2 regions of the Sanguibacter sp. Z6_81 genome follow, and region 1 is predicted to be linked to the other one. Evidence: predicted binding sites of a transcription regulator. Region 1 holds the regulator's gene; the other holds the start of a gene.
What was found. Region 1 encodes HspR, which represses chaperone genes until heat shock. Its sites were predicted from a motif close to AAGTTGAGTCNNNNNGACTCAACTT; they were not measured.
Positions count from the first base shown of each region.

Region 2: a site for HspR is predicted at 1,884-1,908, ahead of clpB (ATP-dependent chaperone ClpB). Genes of this name have one in related genera too.

Region 1 covers NZ_JBXUFV010000004.1:20,563-30,309, forward strand. The annotation lists gene AC2AXK_RS11035 (hypothetical protein) at 1-446, opposite strand, end outside; gene AC2AXK_RS11040 (LysR family transcriptional regulator) at 513-1,418, opposite strand; gene AC2AXK_RS11045 (CBU_0592 family membrane protein) at 1,561-1,833, shown strand; gene AC2AXK_RS11050 (hypothetical protein) at 1,862-2,542, shown strand; gene AC2AXK_RS11055 (phosphotransferase) at 2,730-3,104, shown strand; gene dnaK (molecular chaperone DnaK) at 3,295-5,151, shown strand; gene grpE (nucleotide exchange factor GrpE) at 5,148-5,720, shown strand; gene AC2AXK_RS11070 (DnaJ C-terminal domain-containing protein) at 5,823-6,839, shown strand; gene AC2AXK_RS11075 (heat shock protein transcriptional repressor HspR) at 6,852-7,322, shown strand; gene AC2AXK_RS11080 (phosphotransferase) at 7,351-8,091, opposite strand; gene AC2AXK_RS11085 (DUF1540 domain-containing protein) at 8,301-8,606, shown strand; gene AC2AXK_RS11090 (hypothetical protein) at 8,691-9,521, opposite strand; gene AC2AXK_RS11095 (sigma-70 family RNA polymerase sigma factor) at 9,723-9,747, shown strand, end outside.
Region 2 covers NZ_JBXUFV010000001.1:298,461-308,207, reverse strand. The annotation lists gene AC2AXK_RS01455 (alpha/beta hydrolase) at 1-677, opposite strand, end outside; gene AC2AXK_RS01450 (LppM family (lipo)protein) at 705-1,682, opposite strand; gene clpB (ATP-dependent chaperone ClpB) at 1,942-4,611, shown strand; gene AC2AXK_RS01440 (maleylpyruvate isomerase family mycothiol-dependent enzyme) at 4,655-5,293, opposite strand; gene AC2AXK_RS01435 (maleylpyruvate isomerase family mycothiol-dependent enzyme) at 5,296-5,955, opposite strand; TPP riboswitch at 6,068-6,177, shown strand; gene thiC (phosphomethylpyrimidine synthase ThiC) at 6,169-7,869, shown strand; gene AC2AXK_RS01425 (septum formation family protein) at 7,888-8,340, opposite strand; gene AC2AXK_RS01420 (DUF4190 domain-containing protein) at 8,726-9,535, opposite strand; gene AC2AXK_RS01415 (exodeoxyribonuclease III) at 9,581-9,747, opposite strand, start outside.

The sequences.
Region 1 (9,747 bases):
ACGGGGGCGCTCCCGCGCCGGTACGTGAGGGCCGTCGCGGCCACGAGGGCGAGGAGCAGAGCCAGCATCGCCATGCCGAACCAGCTGGGCGGTGCGGAGCGGGACTGGATCCCCGTGCCGAGCGCGAGGACGACGAGCCCACCCATCACCACGGAGGCGGCGACCCGGTCGATGGGGCGCAGGCGCGTGCCGAACACGAACCGGTCGAGCAGCACCGTGATGACGAGCGACGCCGAGAGGACGGTCTGCACCGTCAGCAACGGCAGGTAGCGGAGCGCGACGAGCGAGAAACCCCAGGCCACGAGCGTGATGACGGACCCGACGGCGTAGGTGGGCTGCGCGAGGACACGGAGCCCGGCCGCCTTGTTCGACGCCATCGCCTGCACGACAGAGCCGCCGCCATAGCCTGCGGCGGCAGCGAGGGCTGCGAGCATCGAGATGGACATCGGTCGCATTCTCTCAGGTGGACCTGAGAAGAGGCCTGCGGGTGAGGTTCGCCGCGGGTGAACCTGTCACGCGAGGTCGAGCGTCGCGACCTGGGCGAGGAGGGCGTCGATGACGGCGAGCACCGCGGCGGAGGGCTCGTGCCGGTTGGAGCGGTGCCGCGCGACGATGCGACGCATGCCGAGGCCCCCGATCGTGACGACGTCGACGCCCGTGAGGTCGGTGCCCGCGAGAGCGAGAGCGGGGAGGAGGGCGACGCCCTGTCCCGCGGCGACGAGGGCGATGGCCACCTCGTAGTTGTAGTAGCTGTGGCGTGCGGCCCGCGCGGTGCCGGTGGACCCGACGACGCGTGCGAGGGCGCGGGAGGCGGCCGTGCTCGCGTCGGCTCCGATCCACACGGCGTCCACGAGGTCCTGCAGGCTCGTGGGTGTGGCCATCGTCGTGGGGACCGCGAGCCGCCACGGCTCGTCGACGAGGGGCACCTCGCGGAAGCCCCGGGGGACGGGGCGGTCGGTCGCGACGTCCTGCTCGAGGACGACGAGGTCGAGGTCGCCGCTGCGCAGACGGCGGAGGGCGTCGTCGGACTCGACCTCGTGGAGGGTGACCTCGATCCCCGGGGCCGTCTCGGCGAGCGTGGCGAGCATCGGTGCGGCGACGGCGCGGGTGACGGTCTGGAAGGAGCCGACGGCCACCCGACCGCTGACGTGCGGGCCGAGGGTCGCGATCTGCTTGCGCGCCTCGACGAGCTCGGACTCGATGCGCTCGGCGGCCTCGGCGAGCATCGCCCCGACGGCGGTGAGGGTCACGCCGCGCGGTCCGCGGTGCAGCACGGGGACGCCTTCCTCGGCCTCGAGCTTGGCGATCTGCTGGGAGACGGCTGACGGGGTCAGATGCAGAAGGTCCGCTGCCGCAACCACGCCCCCGGCCCGGTGGACGGCAAGGAGCACGGCAAGCCTTCTCGGGTCCAAGGTCATGTAGCCACGCTACATGCCGCGTGGAGTTTCATTCGATTGTGCTAAACGCAAAAGAGGCCCACCATTGGCGTGTCAGACCCTTCCGGGAGCCCGCCGGTGGCACGGCCTGATCCCACCCACACCCCCTTTCTGGAGCACTGCCATGTCCGATCTCGCCTCGCTCACCCTCACTGCCATCGGCTGGATCGGCGCGCTCGCCGCCGTCACCGCGTACGGGCTCGTCACCGCGAAGCGCATCGACTCGGACTCGTGGACCTTCCAGGGCCTCAACATCGTCGGCGCCGGCCTGCTCTCCGTCAGCGCGTCCGTGTACGGCGCCTGGCCGTCCGCGGTCGTCAACGTCGTCTGGGTGGGGATCGGACTCTTCGCGCTCCGTGCCCTGGTCCAGCACCACAAGGGGTGCGTCGCCGCGTAGGTGGAGTGCCCGTGCGTACTGTGACCGCATGAGCATCCAGCGAGTGTCGAGCGGCGAGCTCACGGCGCCGTGGCGCGCCGTCGAGCAGCGTGCCAGTCTCGTCGTCGGAGTCATCGCCCTCGGGATGCTCGTCACGGGCGCGATCGGTGCCAGCGTGCCGGTCTGGTCCTCGGTGGGGTCCTTGCGTCTCGCCGCCAGCTCCTACCGCCGCGGGACCGGGTCGACGCTCGCGTGGGACGTCGCCGCGGACAGCGCCTGGTGCGTCGGGCTCCTCGTCCTCGGTCCTCCGGCGTGTGCCGCCCTCCTGGGCTGGGCGCGGTCCCGACGCAGGCTCTCCCGGGCGGTCGACGCCCTGGCCGCACCGGCCACGGCCCTGCCTGCCGGGGGCCGTCTCTCGGACGCCCAGCGCAGGGCGCGGGAGCGTGGGCAGCAGGAGGAGCGCGCGAGGCGGCTGCGCCACTACGCCCAGCAGCACCGCCCGAGGGCGAGCGTGTGGACGGTCCTCGGTGGGGCGTTCGCGGTCCTCGGCGGGACGTGGGCAGCCTGTGCCGTCGTGCTCGCCGCGGCGGGAGCCACCACGACCCCCGTCGGTGCGTTCGTCGCCGTGTACTCCTGGCTCCTCGCGGGGGCGGGGTACGTGCTCGGCGCCGCGCTCGTCGCCGCCCTCGGCTCGCTGCGACGGGCGGTCCGCAGGGAGCGAGAGGGTTGAGCCATGTCCACTGACGGTTCATGCCCCCGCTTGCGCCGGACGCGCCCCCTGCGTCACCGGCGCGTCGTGCCCGCAGAGCTACCAGGTCGTTGTGGCTAGCCCCGACCGACACTGAGCACGACCAAGCCCGGTACCTACAGGCACGCTCGATCACGCGGCTGCAGAACTCGCGGACCTGTTCGACCCGATGAGCGTCCGCGAGGCATGGCGGCGCCTGCGCGACGTCCCCGCGGCCACCGAAGCCGCCTGCTGGGTACACACCGACCTGTCCGCGGAGAACCTCCTCGCTCACCCCGACGGCCGGCTGGCCGGAGTGATCGACTTCGGCGGCGCCGGTGTCGGCGACCGGTCCGTGGACCTGCTCTACGCGTGGAGCATCTTCGACGCCTCTGCGCGCGAGGCGCTCCAGGTCGCATCGGCAGCGGATGACGAAACGTGGACCGTGCCCGCGCGTGGGCGTTCGTCGGCCCGGGCCTGCTCACCATCGCCCACTATCGGCACACCATGCCCCGGCGAACGGAGCGCCTCACCGCGATGGTCGAGACGATCGCAGCCGAGGTAGACGTCCAGCTCCGCTGGCAGCGGAAAGATTGAGTCTGGTGCGCTCAAGTTTCGGTGCTCCGCTTGCATGCGGGACGTCCCGGGTGCAGACTTGAGTCGAACAGACTCAATGACGCCGGACGGAGCACTCGTCCGGCAAGGCCGTCCCCCGCGGCACCCGCGAGACGCCCGCAACGAAAGGCATCACTGACATGGCACGTGCAGTCGGCATCGACCTCGGTACCACCAACTCCGTCGTCTCCGTCCTCGAGGGTGGTGAACCCACCGTCATCGCGAACGCCGAGGGCGCCCGGACCACACCGTCCGTCGTCGCGTTCTCCAAGACCGGTGACGTCCTCGTCGGCGAGATCGCCAAGCGCCAGGCCGTGACGAACGTGGACCGCACCATCAGCTCGGTGAAGCGCCACATCGGCACGGACTGGTCGGTCACGATCGACGACAAGAAGTACACGGCGCAGGAGATCAGCGCCCGCATCCTCGGCAAGCTCAAGCGCGACGCCGAGGAGTACCTGGGCGAGCCCGTCACCGACGCGGTCATCACCGTGCCCGCGTACTTCAACGACGCCGAGCGCCAGGCCACGAAGGACGCCGGCCAGATCGCCGGGCTCAACGTCCTGCGCATCGTCAACGAGCCCACCGCTGCCGCGCTCGCGTACGGCCTCGAGAAGGGCAAGGAGGACGAGCTCATCCTCGTCTTCGACCTCGGTGGCGGGACGTTCGACGTGTCCCTGCTCGAGGTCGGCAAGGACGAGGACGACTTCTCGACGATCCAGGTCCGCGCAACCTCCGGCGACAACCGCCTCGGTGGCGACGACTGGGACAACCGGATCGTCGAGCACCTCATCAAGGAGGTCAAGAACTCCTCCGGTGTCGACCTGTCCAAGGACAAGATCGCGCTCCAGCGTCTGCGCGAGGCTGCTGAGCAGGCCAAGAAGGAGCTCTCCTCCGCGACGAGCACGAACATCTCGATGCAGTACCTGTCGATGAGCGAGAACGGGCCCATCCACCTGGACTCCAAGCTCACCCGCGCCCAGTTCCAGCAGATGACGCAGGACCTCATCGACCGGACGAAGGCGCCGTTCCACTCTGTCATCCGCGACGCAGGCATCTCCCTCGGCGACATCGACCACGTCGTGCTCGTCGGTGGATCGACCCGCATGCCGGCCGTCACCGAGCTCGTCAAGGAGCTCACGGGCGGCAAGGAGCCCAACAAGAGCGTCAACCCCGACGAGGTCGTCGCCATCGGTGCGGCACTCCAGGCCGGTGTCATCAAGGGCGAGCGCAAGGACGTCCTGCTCATCGACGTCACGCCGCTGTCCCTCGGCATCGAGACCAAGGGTGGCGTGATGACCAAGCTCATCGAGCGCAACACGGCCATCCCGACCAAGCGCAGCGAGATCTTCTCCACGGCGGACGACAACCAGCCCTCCGTCCTCATCCAGGTCTTCCAGGGTGAGCGGGAGTTCGCGCGGGACAACAAGCCGCTCGGTACGTTCGAGCTCACGGGGATCGCTCCGGCGCCCCGTGGGGTCCCGCAGATCGAGGTCACGTTCGACATCGACGCGAACGGCATCGTCCACGTCGGCGCCAAGGACCGCGGCACCGGCAAGGAGCAGAAGATGACCATCACCGGTGGCTCCGCGCTGCCGAAGGAGGACATCGACCGCATGGTCCGCGAGGCCGAGGAGCACGCCGCGGAGGACAAGGCGCGCCGCGAGGAGGCCGAGACCCGCAACCAGGCCGAGGGCTTCGCGTACTCCACGGAGAAGCTGCTCAAGGACAACGACGAGAAGCTGCCCGAGGACGTCAAGACCGAGGTCCAGAGCGCGATCGACGAGCTCAAGAGCGCACTCGAGGGCACGGACATCGGTGCCGTCAAGGCCAAGCAGGAGGCGCTGACGACCGTGGCGCAGAAGATCGGCGAGGTGCTCTACGCCCAGCAGGCGGAAGCGCCCGCGGCCGACGCGCCCGCCGGCGACGCCCCCGGCGCCTCGGACGAGGACGTCGTCGACGCCGAGATCGTCGACGACGAGGATGACAAGAAGTGACGGCCCCTGAGCACGGCACCCCCGAGAACCCTGAGGGTGCCGGCGAGAACGTCGACCCGCTCGAGGGCCTCGACTTCGAGCCGTCCGAGGAGGCGTTCGACACGAACGCCCCCGCGGAGGCCGCAGCCGAGCCGACCGACCTCGAGAAGGCGCAGGCCGAGTCGGCCGACCGGCTCGCGGACCTCCAGCGGCTCAACGCGGAGTACGCGAACTTCTCGAAGCGCGCCAAGCGTGAGCAGGAGCTTGCGCGGACGCGCGGCGTCGAGGACGTCCTGGTCGGGCTGCTGCCCGTCCTCGACGACATCGCTCGAGCCAAGCAGGCGGGCGAGCTCACCGGCCCGTTCGAGGCGATCTCGGACAAGCTCACGGCGGCGCTCGTGCGATTCGGCGTCGAGATGTACGGCGAGGCAGGCGAGGAGTTCGACCCGATGAAGCACGAGGCGCTCATGCACTCGACGTCGTCGGACGCCACGACGACCACGGTGCAGAGCGTCATCGAGGTCGGGTACCGGATCGGTGACCGGGTGGTCCGTGCGGCGCGCGTCGCTGTGGTCGGCCCCGAGGCCTGATCCACCTGCGGGGCCGGACCACGAGGTCCGGCCCCGCAGGGGCTCCGGCGCAGGTTGCGCGTCGTCGCCCCACCCTGTGCACCATGACGGAAGGGAGGCGCCTTGACCGGTCAGGACTGGATCGAAAAGGACTTCTATGCTGCTCTCGGCGTCCCGAAGACCGCGGACGACGCCGAGATCAAGAAGGCATACCGCAAGCTCGCTCGTAAGTACCACCCGGACCAGAACTCCGGTGACACCAGCGCTGAGGGGAAGTTCAAGGAGATCGGTGAGGCCTACTCGGTGCTCTCCGACCCCGAGCAGCGCCAGCAGTACGACGCGATCCGGGCGATGGCCGGTGGCGGCCCCCGGTTCGCGGCCGGCCCAGGCGGGCGCGGAGGCGGCGCGGGCGGCTTCGAGGACCTCTTCGGCGGGATGTTCGGTGGCGCGAGCTCCGGCAGCCGCGGAGGCTTCCGGCCTGCCGGTGGTGCCTCCAGCAGCATGCCCGACGGCTTCGAGGACATCCTCTCCTCGATGTTCGGCGGCGGCGGCGGGGGCGGACAGACCGGTTTCCGGCCCAACGCTCGGGCACAGGCAGGGCAGGACGTCGCGGCGAGGACGACGCTGAGCTTCCGCGACGCGGTCCAGGGGACCACGGTGACGCTCGGCGTCGACGGCCGCCCCCTCACCACGCGCATCCCCCCGGGTGTGCGCGACGGCCAGAAGATCCGGCTCCGGGGGAAGGGACGCCCCGGCACCGGTGGAGGACCGGCCGGCGACCTGGTCATCACGGTCACCGTCACCCCGCACCCCGTGTTCACCCTCGACGGGCAGAACCTGCGCGTGACCGTCCCGGTGACGTTCCCCGAGGCGGCGCTCGGAGCCCAGATCCAGGTCCCCACCCTCGACGGGGCGACCGTGCGGCTGAAGATCCCCGAGGGCACCCCCGCCGGCAGGGTGCTGCGCGTCAAGGGCCACGGTGTGAAGTCCGCCAAGGGCACCGGGGACCTCCTGGTCACCGTCCAGGTGGCCGTCCCGCAGAAGCTCGACAAGACCGCGCGCGAGGCCGTGGAGGCGTTCGCTGCGGCGACCGCCGACGGCGACGTCCGGCAGGAGCTCTTCGCGCGCGCGAAGGACTGATCGGGGGTGCGCATGAAGGTCGTGTTCGACGACGGGACACCGCGCGAGGACGAACCCGTCTACGTCATCTCCCGTGCTGCCGAGCTCGCGGGGATGCACCCGCAGACGCTGCGCCAGTACGACCGGCTCGGCATCGTGTCGCCGCAACGCACACCGGGCCGGGGGCGGCGGTACTCGCGCCGTGACGTCGCGCAGCTCATCGAGGTCCAGCGGCTCAGCCAGGACGAGGGGATCAACCTCGCCGGGATCAAGCGGATCCTCGACCTCGAGGCCGAGGTGCGGCGCCTCGAGCACAAGGTCGACCTCCTCGCTGCCGCGGCGGACCCGGGCTCCCGCATCTTCGCTGCCGGTGCCTCGGGCGACGTCGTCGCCGTGCGCCGGGGCCAGCGGTTCCACCGGCGCGGCTGGCGACGCCAGGACCCGCCGCCGACGAGCGACGGCGACGGAGGTTCGGCTCTCGTCCTCTGGCGCCCGCCCCGCTGAGCGGCGCCACGCGAGCAGCGCGCGCAGGTCAGAGCCGGTCGAGCTCGTCCCGCACGAGGTCGCACGCCCGGGGGACGAGGGCCCTCTCCTCCGGGTCGACCGTGGGTCGGGCTGCGCGCAGGGCGGCGGCCGCGTCGAGCTGGGTGCCCAGCCCTGGCCCGACGGCGCGCAGGAAGGCGCGCAGCATGTGGTGCGCCGGGACGGCGAAGGGATTGTCGTCCACGGCCACCTCACCGAAGACGATGGCCGTCGTCGCGAGGTCCAGCTCCGCGGGCCCCCGGCGCGCCGAGTCCCAGTCGATGAGGTAGGGCCCGTCGTCGGTCATGAAGACGTTCGCGGGGTGCAGGTCGAGGTGGACGAGCACGTCGTCCGGACCCGACCCGTCTCCCGGGAGGAGGTCTGCCGGGAGGGGCAGGGCGTGCAGGCGTGTGTGCAGGTCGACGAGGACCTGCACACCCTCGTCCATCGAGAGCTCCCGGGCGTCGAGCGCCTGCAGGAGTGTCGGCCCGTGCAGGCGGACCATGACGAGGTCGGGTCCGACCGCGCGCACGATGCGCGGGGCAGGGAAGCCGACCTCGGTGAGGTACTCGAGGACCGCGACGTTGTGGTGGGTCGCTGACGGGTCGTGGAGGTGACGGACCGCGTGCGTGTCGTCGAGGAGATAGACGTTCGCGTGCCGGCCTGCCACGAGGAGGTGCGCCTCGTCCTCGATGAGGGACGGGTCGTCCATCGGGGACGCGCGGTCCGCCGGGGAATGGTCGTCGTCCATGTTCCGACGGTAGCCCCGCGCTGTGCGCGTCGCACTGCGGGGCGGCACGGCCGCCGGTGCGCGGGCCGTTCATGCACCAGGAGAGTGCCGAAAAGAATGCGGTTGTGCGCCCGTGTAAGGAAGTCCTGGCTGCCTATACGTGAATTGTCCTCCGGGTCTACCGTGGAATATCAGCACGTCCGCGTGCACCGGAGCCAGCTGGAGGAATCATGAGCGCACTGCTTGATCTGCCCCACGTGAGCACCTGTTCGGTCGAGACCTGCGGTTACAACCACGACGGCTGCCACGCCGGAGCGGTGACGGTCGGTGGCCGCGGCGTGGCCGCTGAGTGCGCCACGTTCATCCCGCTGTCGACCAAGGGCGGTCTCGACAAGGTCATCGCTCAGGTCGGTGCGTGCCAGCGTGGCGAGTGCGTCCACAACGAGTCGCTCGAGTGCCATGCAGATTCCATCCGCGTCGGTGCAGGCTCCGCTCCCGGGGACATGGCGGACTGCCTCACCTACGCCCCTCAGTGACGTGGCGGCCCGGCTCGCACGGCGCGCCGGGCTGCTGAGCTGGTCGTCGGGTTGTGCCGGATGCGTCGATGCCCGGCGCGGACGTCAGGCGCCCGTGCCGGGTTCCACGCCCTGGAGGCGTGCGAGCAGCGCGACCGCCCCGCCCCACGTCGCGGGCATCTCGTACGTCGTGACGCGCGGGGGACACCGGGTGGCGTACCCGATGTTGCGCGCCGCGGTCGCGCGCGAGATCCGCACCCCGAGCTCCGCGAGCCGGCCCGGAAGGTCGGTGTCCACCTCGGCGAGCACGACGAACCGGCCGTGGCCGAGCGCGGCTGCGGGGTGCCCCTCACCGAACGCCGCCATGATGCTCTGGCCGACGACGGCGGACCGCGCGATGCGGACCAGCGGCGGGAGCGCCCCGAGCTCGAGGTCGACGCACACGAGCAGGTGCGAGTGGTGCACGGGCACCTGCATGTCGGCCGCGCCGTAGGTCTCCCGGAGGCGCTGCCCGAGGTACGCGACCGTCGCGAGCCCTGACTCCGCATCGACGCAGAACATCTGGGCAGGCGGCGCGGCCTGCCCCTGGGCCCACCCAGCGCACACCGCCCGGAGCACGTCGGCGGGCGGTGGCCCGCCGCGCAGCGCGTAGAGGCACGCGACGTCGTCGATGGCCTCGCCGATGCCGCACCCGGTGCGTGCTCGGGCGAGGCCCAGTGCCGCGTAGGCACGCAGGAGCGCCGCCGAGCGGGTCTCCGCAGTGCCCGCCCCAGGTGAGTGCGCGGCGTCGAGCATGACGAGCTCGTGGACGACGTCGTCGACGGCCGTGTGCTCCCAGTCGTCGGGGTGCGACCACGCGGTGCGCGCGCTCGAGCGGCGCCACTGCTCGCGCAGGGCAGCAGCCGGCGTCGCGACGCCCTCGGCGAGGATCTCCACACAGATAGGGAGCCGCGAGGGTGACGGTCATGACGGCACTTGAGCAGTTTTTTGTGATCTGCGCAGCGGCGCGCGGGGTTCTCGCCAGAGAGTCGCGGGGCAGATCACCTATTCTTGGCGTGTCCGGGGTCACAGCGTCGTGAGCCGGACGTGCGGGGCGGGGTCTGCACCGACGTGGATCGCGGGTAGTGAGGGAGCGGCGTGACGGCAGCAGATACACCTGCGT
Region 2 (9,747 bases), on a different contig from region 1:
GCGGGGAACCCTTCGTGCGGTTTCCAGGCGAGGTCGTACGTCCACTCGCCGCCGCTGTCCGCGTGCAGGGCGCGTCCGTAGTGCGGCGCGAGGTTCCCGACGACGAGTCGCGGGGTGACCGACGCGGCGGCGGCGATGAGGCGCGTCGCGACGACGCGATGGAACCACGGCTTGTTGAGGTCGAACCACGGGCTGTTGAGCACGAGCGCGTCGACGACGCGCGGCTGTCCGGGGCGGGTCCGCGCGTTCGCCCAGAGGCTCGTGACGAGACCACCCGTGGAGTGCCCGACGACGACGAGCTCGGTGTGGCCCTCGGCCCGGACGATGCTCGCGGCGAGGTCGAGCTCCTCGGCGTACGCGGCGAGCTCGCGGACGTCGTTGGGTGTCTGGTGGCTGCGCAGCGAGCGCCCGTACTTGCGCAGGTCGAGCGCGTAGAAGTCGAACCCGTGGTGCTCGAGCTGCGCGGCGGTGTGCGCCTGGAAGAAGTAGTCGGCGAACCCGTGGACGTACAGGACGGCGCGTCGCCCCCGAGGGGTGCCGGCGCGCCGCACGAGCGTCGCGACGACGGGGCCTTCGTCATCGGGCGTGAGCTCGAGGGTGCGAGCCACCCACTCGTCACCGAGCACGTCCGGGGACCACGCCGCGTACGGCGTGGTCCCCGGACCGGTGTCACTCATCGTGCTGTGTCGTGCCCTGGCGGACGCTTACTGCGATCCCCACGGCTGCTGGGGCGGCTGCCCCTGCTGCGGGGGCTGCGGCTGGCCGAACTGGCCGGGCTGGCCGGGCTGACCGAACTGCTGGGGCTGGCCGGGCTGGCCGTACTGCGGCTGGCCGGGCTGACCGAACTGCTGGGGCTGGCCGGGCTGGCCGTACTGCGGCTGGCCGGGCTGACCGTACTGCTGCTGACCCCACTGGCCCTGGCCGCCGGTGGGGCCGTTGCCGCCGTTCTTGTTCTTGTTGCGCAGGAGGAACCACGTGACGAGCCCGGCGAGCGCGAGCACGACGATGCCGATGACGAGCCACAGGACCCAGCCGTTGCCGTCGTCGGAGTCCTCGTCCGCCTCGGAGCTCGTGTCGTCGGCCGGTGCGTCGCCGCCGTCGACCGGGCCGCGGGCCGACATCTCGAGCACCTCACCGTAGACGGCCGTCCAGGTGACCGTGCTGCCGTCGATCTCGCCGGTGGCCTCGGTGACCTCACCGGGGAACGTCACCATGAACTGGATGTCGATCGAGTCGAGCATGTCCTGCATCTCGGCGGCGACGTCGTCGTCCGCGCCCTCGAGGTCACCCATGTCGGTGCCCATCTCCTCGGCGAGGTCGAGCGTGCCGGAGACGACGTACTCGTCGCCCTCCCGGGTGATGGACAGCGAGTCGTCCGCGCCCTCGAACTCGTCGAGGGGCAGCTCCTCGAACGAGAGCTCCTTGCCGGTGTAGCCGTCCTCGACGTAGTCCGTGGAGGTCATCTCCTCGGGCATGTCGCTCTCGAAGTCGGAGCCGTACATCTCCCAGAACTCGTCGGTGGTCATGCCGGCGTCCTCGATCACCTGGTCCTCGACGGCCATGATGATCGATCCGCTGACGGTGTCGTCGTCGTTGATGGTCATGGCCGTGTGCATGCGCATGCACCCGCTGAGGCTCAGGGCGATGGCGGCGGTGGCCGCCACAGCGGTCATCTTCTTCATGGTCATCCTTCGGTCTCCGCGAGCAGCCGGCGGGCCGGATCGGTGGTGCTGCTCGGCGCTGGGTCAACTCTTCCACAGCATGGCCCTGCGCAGCCGCCGGAGAGCGGGTGAGGGTAGTTCTCCCCAGTCTGCCCGGTTCCCGCGGACGAGCCGGGGCGGGGAGGGGGAGGGCTGGTCGGGTGTGTCATCCCTGGCAGGGCGAAGTTGAGTGAATTAGACTCAAGTTCAGCCACACCGTGCACGACCAGCTGGAGGATCCATGGATGCTCACCTGACCACCTTGTCCCAGCAGGCGCTGGGGGAGGCGATCCAGTCGGCCACCGCCGCGGGCAACCCGCAGGTGGAGCCCGTCCACCTGCTCGCCGCCCTGCTCGCCCAGACCACGGGCACCACTCCCGGTCTCCTGCGCGAGATCGGTGCGGACCCGCAGGCGATCGGCGCCGACGTCCGCCGTGCCCTCGTCGCCCTCCCGACGGTCACCGGCAACGCTGTCGCGGAGCCGACGGTCTCGCCCGCCCTCACCGCAGTGCTCAAGCACGCGCGCACCGAGGCGTCCGACCTCACCGACGAGTACCTCTCCACCGAGCACCTGCTCCTCGGGCTCGCGGCGGCGCCGTCCCCCACCGCGGACCTGCTGCGTCGTGCGGGGGTCACCCGGGACGCCCTCGCTGCTGCGATCCCCGCGGTGCGCGGTAACAAGCGCGTCACCTCACCCAACCCCGAGGGCACGTACAAGGCGCTCGAGCAGTACGGTCTCGACCTCACGCAAGCGGCGAGCGAAGGTCGGCTCGACCCCGTCGTCGGGCGGGACGCCGAGATCCGGCGCGTCGTCCAGGTGCTCTCGCGGCGCACCAAGAACAACCCCGTCCTCATCGGCGAGCCCGGCGTCGGCAAGACGGCAGTCGTCGAAGGGCTGGCCCAGCGCATCGTCGCGGGCGACGTCCCGGACTCCCTCAAGGGCAAGCGCCTCATCTCGCTCGACCTCGCCGCGATGCTCGCGGGCGCCAAGTACCGGGGCGACTTCGAGGAGCGCCTCAAGGCGGTGCTCGAGGAGATCAAGGGGTCCGACGGTGAGGTCGTCACCTTCATCGACGAGCTGCACACGGTGGTCGGCGCCGGTGGCGGTGGCGGGGACTCGTCCATCGACGCCGGGAACATGCTCAAGCCCATGCTCGCCCGGGGCGAGCTGCGCCTCGTGGGCGCCACGACGCTCGACGAGTACCGCGAGAGCATCGAGAAGGACCCGGCCCTCGAGCGGCGGTTCCAGCAGGTGTTCGTCGGTGAGCCGTCGGTCGAGGACACCATCGCCATCCTGCGTGGTCTGAACTCACGTTACGAGGCGCACCACCGGGTGACGATCTCCGACGCCGCGCTCGTCGCGGCGGCCACGCTCTCCGACCGGTACATCAGCGGCCGGCAGCTGCCCGACAAGGCGATCGACCTCGTCGACGAGGCCGCGTCCCGGCTGCGCATGGAGATGGACTCGTCCCCGACGGAGATCGACACCCTCCAGCGAGCCGTGACACGCCTCGAGATGGAGGAGCTCGCGCTGTCCAAGGCTGAGGACGACGCCTCGAAGCAGCGGCTCACGGAGCTCCGCGCCACCCTGGCCGACCGACGCGAGGAGCTCGCGGCCCTCACCGCCCGCTGGCAGGCGGAGAAGGGCGGGTTCAACCGCGTCGGCGAGCTGCGCAAGCGCAAGGACGAGCTCGAGTCCCAGCGGGACCGCGCCGAGCGCGAGGGCGACCTCGAGACGGCGTCGCGCATCCGGTACGGCGAGCTCCCGGCACTCGAGAAGGAGCTGGCCGGAGCCGAGGAGGCCGAGCGGGAGGCCGAGTCGGACGAGGACGCGCTGCCCCGCCTCGTCGGTGACAAGGTGGGCGCGGACGAGATCGCCGAGGTCGTCTCGGCCTGGACGGGCATCCCCGCGGGCCGCCTGCTCCAGGGCGAGAGCAAGAAGCTCCTGTCGATGGAGGAGATCATCGGCCAGCGCCTCATCGGCCAGAAGGCCGCCGTCGCGGCCGTGTCCGACGCGGTGCGTCGTGCCCGCGCCGGGGTGTCGGACCCCAACCGGCCCACGGGCTCGTTCCTCTTCCTCGGTCCCACCGGCGTCGGCAAGACCGAGCTGGCGAAGTCGCTCGCCGACTTCCTGTTCGACGACGAGCGCGCGATGGTCCGCATCGACATGTCGGAGTACAGCGAGAAGCACAGCGTCGCCCGGCTCGTCGGTGCGCCTCCCGGGTACGTCGGCTACGAGGAGGGCGGTCAGCTCACCGAGGCCGTCCGGCGGCGTCCGTACTCCGTCGTGCTCCTCGACGAGGTGGAGAAGGCGCACCCCGAGGTGTTCGACATCCTCCTGCAGGTGCTCGACGACGGGCGGCTCACCGACGGCCAGGGGCGCACGGTCGACTTCCGCAACGTCATCCTCGTGCTCACCTCCAACCTCGGGTCCCAGTACCTCGTCGACCCGCTGCTCGACGACGCCGCGCGCCGGGAGGCCGTCATGGCGGCGGTCCGCGACGCGTTCAAGCCGGAGTTCCTCAACCGCCTCGACGAGATCGTGATGTTCGACGCCCTCGGGCTCGACGACCTCGCACGGATCGTCGACCTCCAGGTGGCGGAGCTCGCGAAGCGCCTCGAGTCGCGCCGCATCGTCCTGGACGTCACCCAGGCGGCGCGCGAGTGGCTCGCCATCGAAGGGTTCGACCCGACGTACGGGGCGCGGCCCCTGCGTCGCCTCGTGCAGCGGCAGATCGGCGACCAGCTCGCCCGGCTCATGCTCTCGGGCGAGGTGGGCGACGGGGCGACCGTCGTCGTCGACCACCCGGTCGACGTCGGCGCGGAGCAGGTGCTCGTCGACGGCGCGGACGACGCGGTGGCCGGTCCCAGCTCGGCCCAGTCCGGCGGCCTGGTCCTCACGGTGCGCTGACCGGACCTCCGTGCGGACGAGCTCAGGACTGGACGCCTGACGTTCAGGTGATGCGGCGGCGGATCTCGGGCACTCCGGGGCCGGTGAGCTCGTCGAGGTAGGCGGGCCGACCGGCCATGGTCATGAGGAGGGCGAGCGTCGGACCGGAGACGAGGGGCCCGGAGCCGGCGTGGAACGGCCCGTCGTCGGCACGCAGCTCGAGGCTGGCCGTGTGCGTGCGGCTCGGCACGGCGAAGTCGCGCCGCGCGTAGAACTCTGCGACGGGCGTCAGTGCCTCGATGCTCGGGGTCGGGGAGAGTCCCAGCGGGCGGCGGATGTCCTGGGCGTGCACGAGGACCTCGCCGAGGTAGGCCGGGGTGTGGCTCGTCGCCGCGGTCGTGCTCGGGACGACAGCGCGGAACCGGGCGAGCGTCTCGGCCGGTGTGCTCCCGCGGTGCTCGCGCATCCGGCGGTCGTTGTGCACCTCGACGCGGAAGCGCGCACCGACGATGCTGCGAACCCACCTCCACGTCCCGGTGCTCGCGGCGGCGACGAGGTGGGCGACGACGTCCTCGACGTCCCACGCTCCGCACAGGGTGCTGTGCCGCCACTGATCGTCACCCAGGCTCGCGAGGTCGTCGGCCAGCGCGGCCCGTTCGGCGTGGACCAGGGTCCAGAGGTGGTCGTCGTCGCGCGTGGCCATGTCTACTCTCCTCCGGGTCGGGTGGGTCCTGGGGCGGCCGTGAGGTGCTGGGCGCCAGGGCCGACCAGCAGGTCGGGGTCGAGGGGGCGTCCCGAGACGGCCATGAGGAGGTCGAGCGGGTCGCCGCGGACCTCGTCGCCCGTCCCCCAGGTGGCGCCGGTGCGTGCGTCGACGAGCTGCAGCCCGGCGGCTCGTTCCTTTCCGCCCCCGAACGACACGGGGGTGCGCAGCTGGTACGCCAGCGCGGCCGCGACGTCGTCGGGCGGGTACGTCCCGACGATGCCGAGCGGTCGCCGCACGTCCTCGCCGTGGACGATCGCCTCGACGAGCCGTGTCGCGATATTGACCGGCGGTGTCCGGGTGAGGTCAGCAGCCTGCTCGAGGGCGTGGAGCGTCTCGCGGGGGTCCGCCCGCCTCTGGCGTGCGATGCCACGCTCGTTGGCGCGGTCGAAGTCCATGCGGGCGGCGACGAGGTCGCGGACGAACGAGACGCGGCCGGTGCGCGCGGTGTCCACGAGGTGTGCGACGACGTCGTGCACGTCCCAGCCCGGGCAGAGCGACGGTGCGCGCCACTGCTCGCCGCGGAGCCCGGTGAGGTCCGCGACGAGGCGACGGCGCTCGGCGCGGACGGTCTGCCAGACGGCTGCTGCTGTCCCACGCATGTCTGCTCCTGCCGGTGGTGGGCCACGATGCTCGCCGCGGAGATGCGCGCGTCGTCATCGTCGAGACTACTGCCTGAGCGGGTGCCCGGTTTGGGGTACGGTGTCCGGACAACCACACATGCACGGGAGCTCGCAGCAGCGAGCTGAGAGGGCGGCTCAGCGCCGCCGACCGTTCGAACCTGTCCGGATCATGCCGGCGTAGGGAGAAGCTCGATGAGCACGATGGATGCTGCGCGCACGCCTGTCACCACCCGGACCGTCACCACCGGTCCCATCGCGGGATCGTCGAAGGTGTACCTGCCCGTCCCGGACGCGCCGGGCCTGACGTTCCCCGTCCGCCGGGTCAACCTCAGCAACGGCGAGCACCTCGACCTCTACGACACGTCCGGCCCGTACACGGACGACTCCCCGGACGCCCCGGCGATCGACGTCGTCGCGGGTCTGGCCCCGACGCGCGACGCTTGGGAGCGGCCCGAGCGGCCCGAGCGGCCCGAGCGGCCCGAGCGGGTCGACGGTGCGAGCACCCAGCTCGCGTGGGCCCGTGCCGGGATCCTCACGCCGGAGATGCGGATCGCCGCGGCCCGCGAGGGCGTCGACCCGGAGCTCGTCCGCTCGGAGGTGGCACGCGGGCGCGCGGTCATCCCCGCGAACCGCAACCACCCCGAGCTCGAGCCGATGGTCATCGGCAAGGCGTTCGCCGTGAAGATCAACGCGAACATCGGCAACTCCGCGGTGACGTCCTCCATCGAGGAGGAGGTCGAGAAGATGGTGTGGGCAGCCCGGTGGGGGGCGGACACCCTCATGGACCTGTCCACGGGCAAGGACATCCACGCCACGCGCGAGTGGATCATGCGCAACTCCCCGATCCCCGTCGGCACGGTGCCGATCTACCAGGCGCTGGAGAAGGTCAAGGGCGACCCCGCGAAGCTCACGTGGGAGGTGTACCGGGACACGGTGATCGAGCAGTGCGAGCAGGGCGTCGACTACATGACCGTGCACGCCGGGGTGCTGCTGCGCTACATCCCGCTCACCGCCCGCCGGGTCACCGGGATCGTCTCCCGCGGTGGTGCGATCATGGCGGCGTGGTGCCTGGCGCACCACGAGGAGTCGTTCCTCTACACCCGGTTCGCCGAGCTGTGCGAGATCTTCCGTCGCTACGACGTGACGTTCTCCCTCGGTGACGGCCTGCGCCCCGGCTCCATCGCGGACGCCAACGACGCCGCGCAGTTCGCCGAGCTCCGCACTCTCGGAGAGCTGACGAGGGTCGCGAAGTCGTACGGCGTGCAGGTGATGATCGAGGGCCCCGGCCACGTGCCGATGCACAAGATCGTCGAGAACGTGCGGCTCGAGGAGGAGCTGTGCGAGGAGGCGCCGTTCTACACGCTCGGCCCCCTCGCCACCGACATCGCTCCCGCCTACGACCACATCACCTCGGCGATCGGCGCGGCGATCATCGCCCAGGCCGGCACCGCGATGCTCTGCTACGTCACGCCCAAGGAGCACCTCGGTCTGCCGGACCGGGACGACGTGAAGACCGGGGTCATCACGTACAAGATCGCGGCGCACTCCGCGGACCTCGCCAAGCAGCACCCGCGCGCGCAGGAGCGCGACGACGCGTTGTCCCGGGCCCGGTTCGAGTTCCGCTGGAACGACCAGTTCGCCCTGTCCCTCGACCCGGACACCGCGCGGGCGTTCCACGACGAGACGCTCCCCGCCGAGCCCGCGAAGACGGCGCACTTCTGCTCGATGTGCGGACCGAAGTTCTGCTCCATGCGGATCTCCGCGGACGTGCGCGAGTACGCCGAGAAGAACGGACTCACCACGGTGGATGCCATCGAGGTGGGCATGGCCGAGAAGTCGAGAGAGTTCGAGGACGCCGGCGGCCGCGTCTACCTGCCGGTCACCCAGGCGTAGCGCCGGGGCCGGCGCCCGTCACAGCTGCGCGGCCATGCTCTCGCCGATCGTGGTGCCCTCGGGTGTCGTGACGACGCACAGCCCGGTCCGGTCCCCGTCGGCCCACGAGTCCTTGCTCGGGAACCACAACGAGAAGCTGAGGTCGTCCGGGTCGAACGTGCCTGTGCTCACGGCGTCCTGGGTGCACACCTCCGCGAGCTGCTCACGCAGCGGTCGCGTCCCCGGGTAGTCGTCGGCGTCGTCGTACGTCACTCCCGCGACGGCCTGCGACGGGTGCTGCTCGTCGCACGGGACGACCGTCACCGTGTCCACGGCGCGCCCCGTGCGCGGTGCGTCGAAGCAGTTCCCGACGACGACCTGCTGGGAGGACACCTCCACCTCCTCCGTCACCTCGGCCTCGAGCGGCTCGATGCTCGGTCCGCGGTCGAGGAGGAGGAACGCGCCGACACCGACGAGCACGATCACGGCCACCCCCACCGCCACGAGGAGGGTCCGACGTCCCCGGCGAGGTGCCGCGGGGGCGGGTGCAGGTACGTCTGGAGCGCTGTACGCAGCCCCGGGCGCTGACGACGGCGCTGACGACGACGGCGCTGACGACGACGGCGCTGACGACGACGGCGGGGGCGGGGGCGGGGCGGTGCCCGATGGCGGCGGGGGCGGTGGCACCGCGTCGCGCCGAGGGCCGGGTGTGGGTTGCCCGGGCGGCGGTGGCGGGGGAGGGACTGACGTCACGGGTGATCGACCGCCTTCGGGACGTGTCCGCCGGGCGGACGCGATGACTTCTCAGAAGACTATCGTCGCTGGTCCTCGTCCGCGGGCCCGTCCCCCGCGCCGTCGATCGCGCGGCCGCGGGTGATCAGTGTGCGAGAGCGACGTCGTCCGCGGCGATCGTCCCCGTCACGGGCCCGTGCCTGGACGTGACGAAGCACCACGCCTCCGTCTCGCCGTCGGCCCACAGGCCGGACGTCGGGGCGACCGGCACCGTCCGGAACAGGGTGGCCGACGCGGGTGGGAGGGCCGCCAGCTCCTTCTCGCACGCGGCGGCGGCCTCGCGCTGCATCCCGGGGCGGCCGGGGTACCCGCCGCCCGGTGCCGACTGGACCGGGACGCGGGACAGGAGCTCGGTGGTGTGGGCCTCGTCGCAGGGCGTCACGGTGACTCGGCTGCCAAGTGCGAGCGACGCGTCGAGGCAGTGGCCGGGGGTGACGTCCCACAGATAGATCTCCGTCGGCGCGTCGACGCGAGCAGGGTCGGAGTAGAGCTCGCTGCGGTCACCGAACCGGACCGCGTCGACGACGAACCAGATGCCCGCCACCCAGAGCGCGGTGACGGTCGCGCCCACGACGATCCCGGCGACCGCGAGACCACGACCCCGCTGCCGATCGCCCCGGCCCCGAGCGCGTCTGATCTGCCCGAGGCCGGCGATCCCGAACACGACGCCGAGGAGGGCGGCGAGTCCCAGTGCCGTGAACGGGACGGCGATCGCGGCGACCGCGAGGCCGTTCCGGCCGGCGGGGCGCAGTGCCCCGTCGGCAGGACGCCGCGCGCCGTCACCGCGACGCCGCGTGCCGCCCGGTGCCGACGACGGCACGGGCGAGGGCGTTCCCTCCGCGGGCCCGTACGTCGGCGCTGCGTAGGGGGAGCGGCCCGGCCCGAGCGACGTCATGGGCGTTCCCCGGGTGCCGGGCGACGGGGAAGCACGGTCGGACGATCAGTCCGTCGCGACGTCGACGATGACGGGGACGTGGTCGGAGGCGCCCTTGCCCTTGCGCTCGTTGCGGTCGATCTCGACGCCGGTCACGGCAGGTGTGAGCCCGGGGGAGGTGTAGGCGAAGTCGATCCGCATGCCCTGGTTCTTCGGGAACCGCAGCTGCTGGT